DNA from 4 places in the Methylobacterium sp. AC832 genome. Region 4 is predicted to be linked to each of the others. Evidence: predicted binding sites of a transcription regulator. Region 4 holds the regulator's gene; each other region holds the start of a gene.
What was found. The regulator PhoB, encoded in region 4, activates phosphate uptake and scavenging genes when phosphate is short. The targets are predictions, from matches to a motif close to TGTCATNNANCTGTCAT.

Region 1 (3,204 bases), on a different contig from region 4:
GGACGGCCCGCCAGGGCGGAATCATCGACAGGGCGTAGGAGATCACGATCCGGTCGAAGACCGCCTCCCCGAACAGGGCGGCGGGGTCGAAGGCCGTGGCATCGCCCCGGGCGAGGCGAATGCGGTGGGCGAGGCCCGCGCGGGCGGTGGCGCGCCCCGCTGTCGCGAGCATCTCGGTCGAGACATCCAGGCCGAAGCATCGGGCGTCCGGATAGGTTCGCGCGATGCGCACGAGGTTGCGCCCGGTGCCGCACCCGATCTCCAGCACGCTCCCCCCGGCGGGAAGCCGGAGATCCGCGACCATGCCGTCTCGGCCGAGGAGGTAGAACTTCCGGCTCGCATCGTAGATGTGCCGCTGGTAGCGGTACATCCGGTCCATCAGCCGCGCCGCCTCGCTCATGAAGAGGCCAGACGGTAGAGGTGGAACGCCCCATAGATCGACGACCGGTCCTGCTCGCCGAGGCGACGGCTCTCCTCCTCGGCATAGTCCCAGGCCCCGAGGATGGAATCCGGGACCCGGCCGGGCAGCCGACGCTCGTCCGCCGCCGTCCGGAAGATCACGCGGGCGCCGGGCCGTGCCGCGCGGGTGATCTGGGTCCACAGGTCGGTGAGGTCGGCATCCGTCATCCAGTCCTGCGCGTCGAGAAGGATGACGGCGTCGACGCTGGCGGCCGGGCTCTCCCGCAGGAATTCGGTCATCGATTGCTGGCGGAAGTCTAGGCGGCCAGCGCGCTCGAGTAGAGCCGCGTGGTTCCCGGCCTGAAGATAGGGCGGCAGCGATGCGTCGGGCGCGGTGTCGTAGGCGCGGCCGAAGGCTTGCCAGGCGAAATAGTTGGATCGGATCGGGAAGCCGCAGGCGAGCCGCTCCAGGCGATGGCGCAAGACGGCCGCCATTCCACCGGGGCCGTCGCCCGCCAGAGCCACGTATTGCGCGGGCGGGATGCCGAGGCCGTAAAGCGAGGCCGGCTGGCGGATGAGCCAGCGGATGAAGGCCTTCTCGTAAAGCGGGGCCAGTTCCTTCTCGAAGATCGTCCGCTGTTCGGCGAGGTCCCGCGCCTTCAGAACGGCACTGAGATCGCAGCCGTAGCGGCGGGCCAGCCAATGGCCCGCGCCGATGAAACGCCCGAGCAGGCCGTAGCGGTAGAAGCCTCGCTCGAAGGCCGAGATACGACGCCCGCCATCGAGGCGCCGCGTCTCCCAATAGGCCCGGGACGTGGCATCGAGATGCGGCCGGATGATCTCGTCATAGGCGGCCACGTTCTCGGGCCGGGCGGGGCGGCCGAAGAAGCCGAAGAACGCGGCATGGTCGGGCAGGTGCCGGAGGGCGGCGAGTTTCAGCCTCCCCAGGGCCACATGCGCGCCGTTGAGGTCGACGGCGCTGATCCGTGCCGGGTTGGCCGTGAGGTAGGAGAGCGCGTTGCAGCCTCCCGAGGCGATGGTGACGACGTGGTCCTCCGGCCGCAGCCGAAGCGCCGCCATGTCCACCACCGGGTCTTCCCAGATCTGTGGGTAGACCAACCCGCTGAAGGCCGCCGTGAACAGGCGTTCCGACACTCCCGCCTTCGAGAAGGCCCTGTTGCGATGGACGGCCTGAGTGAGACCCAGATTCGTCTCGCGGCGGATGGCCCGTGCTGCGCGCGTCATGAACGGTCTCACGTCGCTGGTTGGCGTGATCGATTCCAGGGCCGTTACGGCATGTGCATGACCGCCCGGTGACGGAGGATCGTCTCCGAACGGATCCGATGAGAGATCATTCCTTCACCCGGGGCGGTCGCGCCCGGAACGTCACTAGCTCGGGCCTCGGATCAGCGCGGTCGAAGCTCGATCGTCACGGGCACGTGGTCGGAGGGCTTTTCCAGGCCACGGAGATGCTTCTGCACGGAAGCCGAGACCAGACGGTCGGCGGCCTGGGGCGAGAGGAGAAGGTGGTCGATGCGGATACCCTGGTTCCGCTGCCAGCAGCCGGCCTGGTAATCCCAGAACGTGTAGAGGCCCGGCCGAGGGTCGCAGGCGCGCAGGGCCTCGGTGAATCCGTCGGCGAGGAGGGCGCGGAAGGCGGAACGAGTCTCGGGCAGGAACAGCGCGTCATTCACCCAGGCGCTCGCATCCGCCGCGTCCTCGGGCTCGGGAATCACGTTGTAATCACCCGCCAGCACCAGGGCCTGCTCGTCGGCCAGGAGCGCGCGGGCATGCGCCCTCAGCCGCTCCATGAAGCCGAGCTTGTAGGTGTATTTCGGTCCCGGCGTCGGATTGCCGTTGGGCAGGTAGATCGAGGCCACCCGGACGGGGGCCACGTCCTCTCCCGAGATCAGCGCCTCGATGTAGCGGGATTGCTCGTCGGTCTCGTCGCCGGGCAAGCCACGGCGGATCTCGCTCATGGTGAGCGGCGCCCGCACAAGCAGCGCCACGCCGTTATACGCCTTCTGCCCCAGCGTCTCGACGGCGTAGCCCGCCGCCTCGATCTTGGCGCGGGGAAAGCCCTCGTCCTGGCATTTCAGCTCCTGCAGGCAGACCACGTCGGGCTTGGCCTCGTCGAGGAAGCCGACGAGATGGCCGACCCGCTGCTTGATCGAATTGACGTTCCAGGTGGAGATCCGCATGGGCTCTGAAATCCGGTCGGAGAGGGCCGCCCGTCATCGGGCCTTCGCGTCGGGCTGGCAAGGTATGCGCACAGGAGGAAGACCGGATGTCCGACGGCTGGTTCGCACCGATCCGGGCCTATTGCGAGCGCGGGGATGCGGGCTTCTGGGCCGAGCCGCTGAACGCCGCCTCCAACGCGGCCTTCCTCGTCGCCGCGTTACTGGCTTTTCGCCTCGCCGGCTCCGGCCTCAGACGCGACCGGGCGGCGACGGCGCTGGCCGGGCTCGTCGCCATTGTCGGTATCGGGTCGTTCCTGTTCCACACCCTTGCCGTCCGCTGGGCGATGCTCGCCGACGTCATCCCCGTCGCCCTCTTCATCTACGCCTATTTCTTCCTCGCCCTTCGACGGCTCCTCGGGCTCACCCTCGTTCCGGCGATCCTGGCGACCCTGGGCTTTGCCGGCTTCGCTGCCGGGCTGGAACCGGCCCTCGACGCGCTCACGGGCCAATCCGTCGACAGGCTGAGCAATGGCTCCATCGCCTACGCGCCCGCCATCTTGGCCCTGATTGGTGTCGCGACCGACCTGCTGATGACCCAGACATGTTCGCTCGGCCCGGCCCGGCG
Region 2 (3,204 bases), on a different contig from region 4:
CATATTGCTTCACGCGGCTCACCAGGCCGCGGGCGATGTAGTCCGGGGTCTCTTCGGCCAGGAAGATGTAGCCGTCGATGAAGTCGAGCACTTCGACGGGGATGTCCTCCAGGCGCTTGCGGCGGACCATGATGACGATGGGCATTTCGAGCCCGCGCTTCCGCATCAGGTTGATGAGGGCCGCCGCCTTGCCGTCGAGGCCGCGCTTGCCCCAATCCACCACCATGCAGCCGATGGCGGCATCGGTCTGGACCGCGATGGCTGCGTCCTCCACGCGGCGGGCGCGGACCACTTCGAAGCCGAGCTTCTCCACAGAGCCGATGATCTGCTGGACGCGCACGCCCTCGAGGTCGTCCGGGTCGAAGTTAGGCGCGCACATGAGCACGGTGAAGCGGCGAAAGAAGTCCATGCGGGGGAAGGCTCCGGTGGTCGGATGAATCGAGGGTGTGTGGGCGCGTTCGCGTTCGGGATCAACCAGGCCGGCCGGCGAGATTGAGCCGGCGGATGACGACATAGACGGCCAGCGCCGCAAGCGCGCCGATGATCAGGGCGATCATGGAGCCGCTGTCGGTTTCGGAAAAGAACAGGCCCTTGGTGTTCATGCCGAAGACGCCCGTGACCAGGGTGGGCGGCAGAAACAGGGCCGTGAGGATGGAGAGGGTGAAGAGCTGGCGGTTGGTCAGCGCGGTCGTGCGGGCGGCGATCTCATCCTGGAGAAGCCGGCTGCGCTCGGACAGGACATGCATGTCCCGGTGGAGCGAATCGAGGCGCTGGACCACGCGCGCCGCCATGGCGCCGACGGCTTCCGGCAATTGGTCGCCCTCCATGGCGGCCTCATCCTCGAGCCGGTGGAACACCGCGCGTAAGCCGGCGAGTTGACGGTGGGAGCGCACGGATTGGCGGCGGATCGGTCCCAACGGCCTGGCATCGTCGGCCTTGGCCTCGTCGAGCATGTCGTCCTCGATGGCATCGAGGGAGGAGGACAGGCGATCGGACGTGGCATTGAGCGATGCGATGGTGCTGCCGACGAAGCGCTCCAGCAGCTTTGCCGGGCCGGGAACGAGGGTGCCGGACAGGACCGCGTCGCGGGCGGCGACCGCGCAGGCCGTGGCATGGCGACGGCCACTGACCAGATAGCCTGGACCGAGAACGCAATGGAGGCGGCCGTTCGGTTCTTCGCTCGACGACCCGTCGAAAGCGCGTTCCCGGTCGGCGATGACGAAGCCGGCATGAGGGCCATCGACGACGACACGCTGATGCTCGTCGCGGGCGAAGGTTGCGGCGGCGAGACGGGGCGGGCCGAGGCGTCCCTCAAGGATCAGCGCCTCGGTCCGCGCATCGACGAGATCGACGTGAAGCCAAACGAAGCCGTGTTCCGGGTCACCGAGGGAAGGAAGCTCGTCCCCCAGCGCAACCTGGCGTCCCCGTCCATCCGTGTCGAAGGCGAGGGCGAAGATCAACCCCGGGAGGGACGATTCCTCGATGAGAAGATGCTGCATAATGCGTTCGCGGCGAACATGGCCGGCAAAATACCGGCTCACTATCGCGCTGGATCGCAAGGCTGGGCGACACTGTGATGACGACGAGGCGCGTCTGCTGCCATCGTATTCTCCCGATGGATCAGACGACTCACAGGGACGGGGCGGAGCGACGACGTCGATGGTCGAGCGGTGATTGGCCATCATGACGTGCATTCGCGAGGGATCGCGCTGAGCGTCACCAGTCGCCTTCGCATCACGGCCGCCTGCGCGACATTCTTCGGCTGGCCTTGCTGGGCCAAGCGCTCGTGGAAGGGCATGCAGTGATGATGAACATCGCCTGTGCTTGCCTGCAGCATCTGCACTTCGCCGAGGTTCGTTGGACTGGGCGGAAAATAACGCCGCGTCGTCCGAGGTCTTCATCGTCGCTATTCGCGTCCAGCGTGCGGCAGGCCGTCGCTGGACATCTCTTCCGTTAGCTTCGTTCCGCCCCGTCCTGCATCCTCATTTCGTAAGACGATTCAGACTACCCTCAAGAAGTAAATTACCGACATACTACTAGATCAGGAGTCCAAAGTCCGCCCCACTCAAGGATTCCTTAGCAACATTTCTCAGGATGATACTGTTGCCAAGACCAACATCATCGAACGTGACAAGAGTGTCCGCCCCCCGTTCAACATAGTAAGGTTGATATCCTCGAAGCTGCTCACGAGGGCTGACACGTCGAAATGATCGAAGCCCTTCGCGAAACCATAGACGTTATCCTTCCCGAAATTCATTTCGAAAGTGAAGGTATCAGCTCCCCCACCTGCATACAGCTTGTCGTTACCCGTGCCGCCATCGATCACCGTGTCACCCACGCCGGACCTGATGACATCGTTCCCCTTTGTCCCCGACACCGTGGCGAAGGTATCCTTGGCGTTCTGCAGGTTGACCGTAGTGCCTGCGGTCACGCCCGACAGATCGAGGGTCAGTGCTCCGCGCACATAGATCGTCTCGATACTCTTGAAGCTTGTGTCGGTGAACGTGAAAGTATCGGCTCCAAGAAGCAGGAGCCTGTCCTGCCCATTTCCCCCGTCGACCAGCGCTGGTGCATTGGTAACTGCCAGCTTATCATTGCCGTCGCCGCCGATCAGTGTATCGGATGCTCCTACTCCCCGGAGGAAATCGTTACCGGCCAAGCCCGTCAGGATATTAATGCCGCTATCGCCGATCAGGACGTCTTCGTATCGACTACATGGCCGGCGAGGCACTTTGAGCCCTCGCTCCACCGGCGAATGACGCAGGATGGTGCCCCGCCGACATCGAATGCCATTCAGAATCGGTCATGGCTGCGGAACACTCGTCCGCTCCGACCCTGGACGATGTCGTTCCGCCGGGCCTCCGGCGGTTCGAACCCGGATCGCCACGAGATCGGGGCCTCTCCCGCGTTGAGGGTCCGAACAGCGTTGAACCGAGGGCCGCGGCAAGGTGCGGGTTGGGCCGGAGCCCGCATGGGGAGAAAGGACATCCGCCGTCGGGAGATCGCCGGGCGGCACCGACAGGATCACCCCCGATCCCTGGACCGGATTTAGCCAGACAGGATCTAACGGTCCCTGTCCGCCTCCAGCTGTTTCATGAGCTCGGCAAGGCGAGGGTCGAGAGGCTCGTCGATCACGGGCTCGTAGAGGGCCTGCAACTCCTCGCCGAGACGCCGCCGGGTGGTCTCGGTCAGCGCGCTGTTGAG
Region 3 (3,204 bases), on a different contig from region 4:
GCCGAAGGCGCGTCGGCTATAGGCGAAGGGGCCTCCGGCCTGCGGAATGGCCGTGGTGAGTTCGGTGAAGCTGAAGATGAAGGCGACGTACATCGCGGCGATGAAGGTCGTCGTCACCAGGAAGCCGAGCGTGCCGGCGCTGGCCCAGCCATAGCTCCAGCCGAAATACTCGCCCGAGATCACGAGGCCGACGGCGATGCCCCAGAGATGGAACGCGTTCAGGCCCTTATGCAGGCCGGTGGATTCGCTTTGCATGGTGGGTTCCCGTCATCGGCGAAGGCTGCCGTCGGGGAATGGCCAAGCAAGAGTTTTGCCGTACGAGAAAGAGGGCGTGCGACGCCCGTATCCGGTCAGGGCTCAGAACTCCGGTGAAAGCGCGATGGTGTGACATTCGTCGGCACACCTCCGTCATTCCGGGTCGCCGACGGCGAGCCCGGAATCCAGAACCACCGAGGCTGCCATGTCGAGCACAGGTTGAGGCTCTGGATTCCGGGCTTCGCTCCGCAGACCCGGAATGACGGTGAGGGGACAAAACCCCGGAGGCCGTATCGAATAAGTCTGTGCCTTAAAGCCGGGTTCGTAGCTTGGCGTATCGGCAGTCAGGCCGCGGTGGCGCGGGTGCGCAGGCGCGGCGTCTCCTTGGGGCGGATGTCCATGGCGTTGCCGCGCCAGACGATGGCGCTCTGCATCCAGGCGCTCACCCACATGATGGGGAGGATGGCGTCGCGAAGCAGGAAGGCGAGGAAGAGCCGGGGCGAGCGGTGCCACCCGGCGCGGGCCGCGAGCGCGTATTCGGCCCCGTACCAGAGCATCGCCATGACGATGACGCCGGTCAGAACTGGAACGCTGGGAACGCACAGGGCCGCGACCGCGAAGGGCAGCATCGTGCCGGAGCCGATCTCGGGCGCGAAGAAGTGCGGGAAGGTTACCCGACGCAGACGCGCCCAGCGGACCTGCCGCGACCAGACTTCGCGAAACGCGCGGGTGCCCAGGGGCTGGTCGAAGGGCGAGGCCACGAGGTGGACCCGCTTGCCGGCCGCGCGGACGAGCTTCGTCGCCGCGGCATCCTCGGCGATCTCGGCGGCGAGCGCCCGGATCCCGCCATGCCCGTCGAGGAACGGCTTGTGCCAGAGCATGCTCTTGCCCTGCGCGAAGCCGAGGCCGAGGCTCTCTCCGGTATATTGCCAGCGCGCCTGGAGCGTATTGAGGAAGGCGCATTCCAGTTCGGCGAAGAAACCGTGCGGCCGTGCGCCGATGGGCGTGGAGCAGACGAGGCCCGTATCGGGTCGCCACGAGGCCTGCAGCCGCTGCAGGTAGTCCGGCGGCATTAGGACGTTGGAATCGGCCAACACGACCCATTCGTGGCGGGCTGCCTCCCAGCCCCGCACGCAATTGTTGAGCTTGGGATTGTCGCTGATCCGCTCGTCGCCGACGATGAGCCGTGCCGGCACCGTGGGATGGGCCGCCATCAGGCGGTGCAGCAGCGGCACGATGGGATCACGGCCATCGGCGACGCAGAAGATCAGCTCGTAATTCGGGTGGTCGAGATGGAAGCCGCGCTCGAGCATCTCCTCGCTGAACGCTTCGAGGCCGCAGACCGGGCGAACGAGGGAAATGGGCGCGGCGCTGGGAAAGCTCGAGGTCCCGCAATTCCGGCCGATGCGCCATGTGGCGATGGCGATGCTGAGGAGATTGACCGAGGTCAGTGCGGCACAGAGCGAGAGCGCGACGATCGCGCCGGTCTCGATACTGCCGAACATGCCGCGCTCCCTCCGGGCCTCCGCCACCTGACGGAACCAGCCCCTGCCCAAGGCCGTAACAGACGGGCTATTTCAGTCGTATGACAGCGGCGCGGCCCCGATCTGCCGCCCCTCAGAGGGAAGGCCAGGGCGTGAGCGAGACGAGACCCGTGGCCGTTCGCGGAACTGCCGTTCGGCCCGGCCGGTTCGATCCGGCATGACCCCGCCCATCGTCGTCCACCCTGCCTATCAGGCCGTCCTGCCGGACGGGCATCGCTTTCCGATGCGGAAATATGGCCGTCTCGCCGAAACGCTCGCGGCGCTCGGCCTCGCCCCCGCCGGTTTCGTCAGACCGGAGCCGGCCGACGCGGACATGCTGAAGCGCGCGCATCGATCGGATTACGTCGATGCCGTCCTGTCCTGTTCGGTCTCGCGGGAGATCGAGCGCGAGATCGGCCTTCCGGTGGATGAGAGCGTCGTGGCTCGCTCGTGTGCCTCGGCCGGCGGCACCCTCGCGGCGGCGCGGCTCGCGCTGGAGCATGGCCTCGCAGGCAGCGCCGCCGGCGGAAGCCACCATGCGCGGCGGGAGACCGGCGCGGGTTTCTGCGTGTTCAACGACGTCGCCGTCGCCGCCCTGGCGCTTCAGGACGAGGGCGCGATCCGCCGGGCGCTGGTGGTCGATTGCGACGTGCATCAGGGCGACGGCACCGCGGATTGCCTCGCCGGCTCACCGGACCTGTTCACGTTCTCGGTCCATGCGGAAAAGAACTACCCGACGCGCAAGATCCCCGGCGATCTCGATCTGGGCCTCGTAGATGGCGTCGACGACGCGGCCTACGCGGCCGTTCTGGCGGCGCATCTGCCGGGCCTGCTCGACGGCCTCTCGCCGGACATCGTGTTCTACAATGCCGGGGTCGATCCGCACATGGACGACCGGCTCGGGCGATTGGCCCTCACCGATGCGGGCCTCGCCGCACGGGATCGCTACGTCATCGGAGAGGCGCGCAGACGTCGCATTCCCCTCGTGGCGGTGATCGGCGGCGGCTATGCCACCGATATCGACGCCTTGGCCGCCCGCCACGCCCTCGTGTTCCAGGCCATGGCCGCCCTCGCGTGAAGCCGCTCAGGGCGTCCCGCACGCATCCGGCGGGATCTCGCCCTCGGTCACGCAGCGCGCCACCTTTTCGAGGCCGTCGAAGAGCCGTTCGAGCTGCGCGCCCTCCATGGAATGGAAGCCCAGCGTCCGGGTGATCAACAACCCCAGTGTCGAGAACACCAAAGCTGCGCCGATCCCCGGACAGGTCTCGATCTTCTCAAGGCCGGCGAGCCGTTCGCGGAGGAACGCGTTGAAGCCGGCGAATGCCTCTGGATTCTCTGCGGAGGCCAGCAGGAAGGCCCGCGGGAAGCCCTCTTCCTCAGCGTAGACCTGCCTCGCATGGGCGATCAGCGCGAGGGGGAGGGCCGA
Region 4 (3,204 bases):
CACGGGCCGCATCGAGGAGCTGATCGAGCAGCTGCGCTCGGAATTCACGATCGTCATCGTGACCCACAACATGCAGCAGGCCGCGCGCATCTCGCAGTTCACGGCGTTCATGTATCTTGGCGAACTGGTCGAGTTCGGCCCGACGACACGGATCTTCATGAACCCCGAGAAGCGTCAGACCCAGGACTACATCACCGGCCGCTTCGGCTGAGCCCGCCGGGGCCGCGTTCCGCGGCACCGGTCCCGATCCTACGCGATGCAGGCTGCCAGGGGCGGCCTCGGTCGAGGAGTGCGAGCATGCCCAACCACATCGTCAGTTCCTACGACACGGAACTGGAAAACCTGCGCCGCTCGATTTCCGAGATGGGCGGGATCGCCGAGAAGATGATGACCGATTCCGGCAATGCCCTGGTGCGCCGGGACGTGCCCCTGGCCCACGCTGTCATCGCCGCCGACAAGCGTCTCGACGCGATCCAGCACGAGGTCGAGGAGAGGGCGATCCTGCTCATCGCCAAGCGCCAGCCGCTGTCCATCGACCTGCGCGAGACGGTATCGGCGATCCGCGTCTCGAACGATCTCGAGCGGATCGGCGACCTGTCCAAGAACGTCGCCAAGCGCGTGGTCGCCATCGCCGATCAGATCCAGCCGCAGAAGATCGTCATCGGCGTCCAGCATATGGGCGATCTGGTGCAGGAGCAGCTGAAGGACGTCCTCGACGCCTATGGCAGCCAAGACGTGAAGGCCGCCCTCGACGTCTGGGAGCGCGACGATTCCATCGACGCCCTCTACAACTCGCTCTTCCGCGAGCTGCTGACCTACATGATGGAAGATCCGCGCAACATCTCGTTCTGCACGCATCTCCTGTTCTGCGCCAAGAACATCGAGCGGATCGGCGATCACACCACCAACATCGCCGAGACGATCCATTATCTCGTCACCGGCACGAACGAGCTCGCCGAGCGGGACCGCCCGAAGAACGACGCGTCGAACTACGCCACCGTGTCGATGCCCGCCAGCGCCTGATCGCTGCCCCTGCCGGCCGCTCCAGCACACGCTCGGCGCGGCCGTCGCATCCATCCGGGACGGTCGCCATCACCCTGAAAACATCCGCATGAACACGCGCATCCTGATCGTCGAGGACGAGGAGGCCCTCACTCTCCTCCTCCGCTACAACCTGGAAGCGGAGGGCTTCGTCGTCGATTCCGCCGCGCGGGGCGACGAGGCCGATCTGCGCCTTCAGGAGCAGGTTCCCGATCTCGTCCTGCTCGATTGGATGATGCCCGGCCTGTCCGGCATCGAGCTGTGCCGCCGCATCCGCGCACGGCGGGAGACCGAGCGGCTGCCGGTGATCATGCTGACGGCGCGAGGCGAGGAGGGCGACCGCATCCGCGGCCTCGGAACCGGCGCCGACGATTACATCGTCAAGCCGTTCTCGGTGCCCGAGCTCCTCGCGCGGGTGCGTGCGCTCCTGCGGCGGGCCAAGCCGACCCACGTGTCGGACCTGCTGGTGGCCGGCAATATCGAACTCGACCGGGTCAGCCACCGCATCCGGCGGCAGGGCCGCGAGATCCATCTCGGGCCCACCGAGTTCAAGCTCCTCGAATTCCTGATGCAGAGCCCCGGCCGCGTGTTCTCGCGCGAGCAGCTGCTCGACGGGGTCTGGGGCCACGACGTCTATATCGACGAGCGCACGGTGGACGTCCATGTGGGCCGCCTGCGCAAGGCGATCAACCGCCCGCGCCAGAGCGACCCGATCCGCACCGTGCGGGGCTCCGGCTATTCCTTCGACGAGATGTTCTCCACGGACGAGTGAGGCCACGGCCGGCTTTGCGCCGCTCCGTCCGGAACGAGCGTCCCCATCGTGACGATGGCGGGGCGCCTTGCCTCCGGGCGATACTCGCGAACCGATGCCATTCCGGCCGCCACGAGATAGCGCGTTCGATCTCGGACGTCTGTCCGTTCCGGCATGTGCTCGCCCCAGGGGGGCTCAGGCATTCACCCATCTGGCGGGCAGCATGAGTCCCCCTCTTTTTCCAGGGGACGGGTGGCGGTCGCGCCTGTCGAATCTTCCTGGATAGAGGGAACAGCCGTCGGGCAGATGTCTGAATCCGTCAGACCTAGAGCTGCACCCGACCACGTTGGGTCGGGTGCAGCTCTAGGCCTTTGTTTTGCCGCGCTCTTTTTCGCCGAACCGGCATCCACTTCGGCGGTGAGCGCTCTAGGGGCGGAAATCCGACGTTCGGTGCCCGCTGCCGGGTCCGCTTTCGACCCGACGTCGACGGATCCTGCGGCCGCCGCCATCCGCTGAGAGCGGACATTGATCATGGGCGGAAACGACCGCTCCACTATGCGGATTATCCGCTTTCGACGTCGCGACGTCACCTTGTCAGGTGACGTCGGGCTTCAGCACCCGCGTGTCATACCAACCGAGACGGCGGTCATCGGCGGATCGCAAGGTGAGTTGAGCGACCGGAGCCCCGACTTCACGATCGACCAAGCGAGACCGGCGATCGGTCGGCTCATAAAGATGAGCCTCCCCCCATTGTCGAAGCGCGACGATGACGAGGAACAGGCCGCGCCCCTTCTCCGTCAGGACGTATCCCCGGTAGGCGGTCCCGTCCGAGGCGGGCGCCGTCTCCAGAATTCCCCGTTCGGTCAGGTCGCGAAGGCGGGTCGCCAACATACCCTTAGCGATGCCGAGACCAGTCTGGAACTCACTGAAGCGCCGCACACCGTCGAAAGCATCGCGGATGATGAGGAGCGACCACCAGTCGCCAATGACATCGAGCGCGCGCGCAACCGGGCACCCGGCGTTCCAGAGGCTGACGCGCTTTGCCACGAAGGTACGCTCCCGTTCCAAACTAGTCTCAATTTAGAACTGGAATGGGCCGGTCACAAGTGGTCTCAAAATAAAACCAGATTGGATGTCATCGACAGGACCGCCATGCCGCACGGAAAAGATGAGCGAACCTCCACCGAGCCGGAGGGGGCCTTACCCAGGACGACGATCCTGATTTTCGCTGTCGCCGCCGGCTTGAGCGTCGCCAACATCTACTACGCCCAGCCCCTGCTCGATGCGATGGCGTGGGAGTTCGGCATCTCGCCTGCCGCGATCGGGCTCGTGGTGACCCTGACCCAGGTCGGCTATGGGCTGGGCTTGATCTTCATCGTGCCGCTCGGCGATCTCATCGACCGCCGTCGCCT

Region 1: the regulator PhoB is predicted to act here: its motif matches at 1,702-1,718, upstream of AC0IXR_RS10670 (BtaA family protein).
Region 2: the regulator PhoB is predicted to act here: its motif matches at 1,566-1,582, upstream of AC0IXR_RS14805 (CorA family divalent cation transporter).
Region 3: the regulator PhoB is predicted to act here: its motif matches at 1,830-1,846, upstream of AC0IXR_RS04085 (ceramide glucosyltransferase).

The regions. Positions count from the first base shown of each region.
Region 1 is NZ_CEEDMV010000002.1:747,656-750,859, reverse strand. It holds gene AC0IXR_RS10675 (class I SAM-dependent methyltransferase) at 1-400, opposite strand, end outside; gene AC0IXR_RS10670 (BtaA family protein) at 397-1,644, opposite strand; gene xth (exodeoxyribonuclease III) at 1,806-2,600, opposite strand; gene AC0IXR_RS10660 (ceramidase domain-containing protein) at 2,687-3,204, shown strand, end outside.
Region 2 is NZ_CEEDMV010000004.1:5,114-8,317, forward strand. It holds gene AC0IXR_RS14800 (Orn/Lys/Arg family decarboxylase) at 1-409, opposite strand, end outside; gene AC0IXR_RS14805 (CorA family divalent cation transporter) at 471-1,499, opposite strand; gene AC0IXR_RS14810 (M10 family metallopeptidase C-terminal domain-containing protein) at 2,090-2,731, opposite strand; gene AC0IXR_RS14815 (hypothetical protein) at 3,064-3,204, opposite strand, start outside.
Region 3 is NZ_CEEDMV010000001.1:870,229-873,432, forward strand. It holds gene eat (ethanolamine permease) at 1-255, opposite strand, end outside; gene AC0IXR_RS04085 (ceramide glucosyltransferase) at 600-1,760, opposite strand; gene AC0IXR_RS04090 (histone deacetylase family protein) at 1,957-2,856, shown strand; gene AC0IXR_RS04095 (TetR/AcrR family transcriptional regulator) at 2,863-3,204, opposite strand, start outside.
Region 4 is NZ_CEEDMV010000009.1:119,230-122,433, reverse strand. It holds gene pstB (phosphate ABC transporter ATP-binding protein PstB) at 1-211, shown strand, start outside; gene phoU (phosphate signaling complex protein PhoU) at 298-1,023, shown strand; gene phoB (phosphate regulon transcriptional regulator PhoB) at 1,112-1,813, shown strand; gene AC0IXR_RS22415 (winged helix-turn-helix transcriptional regulator) at 2,387-2,839, opposite strand; gene AC0IXR_RS22410 (MFS transporter) at 2,945-3,204, shown strand, end outside.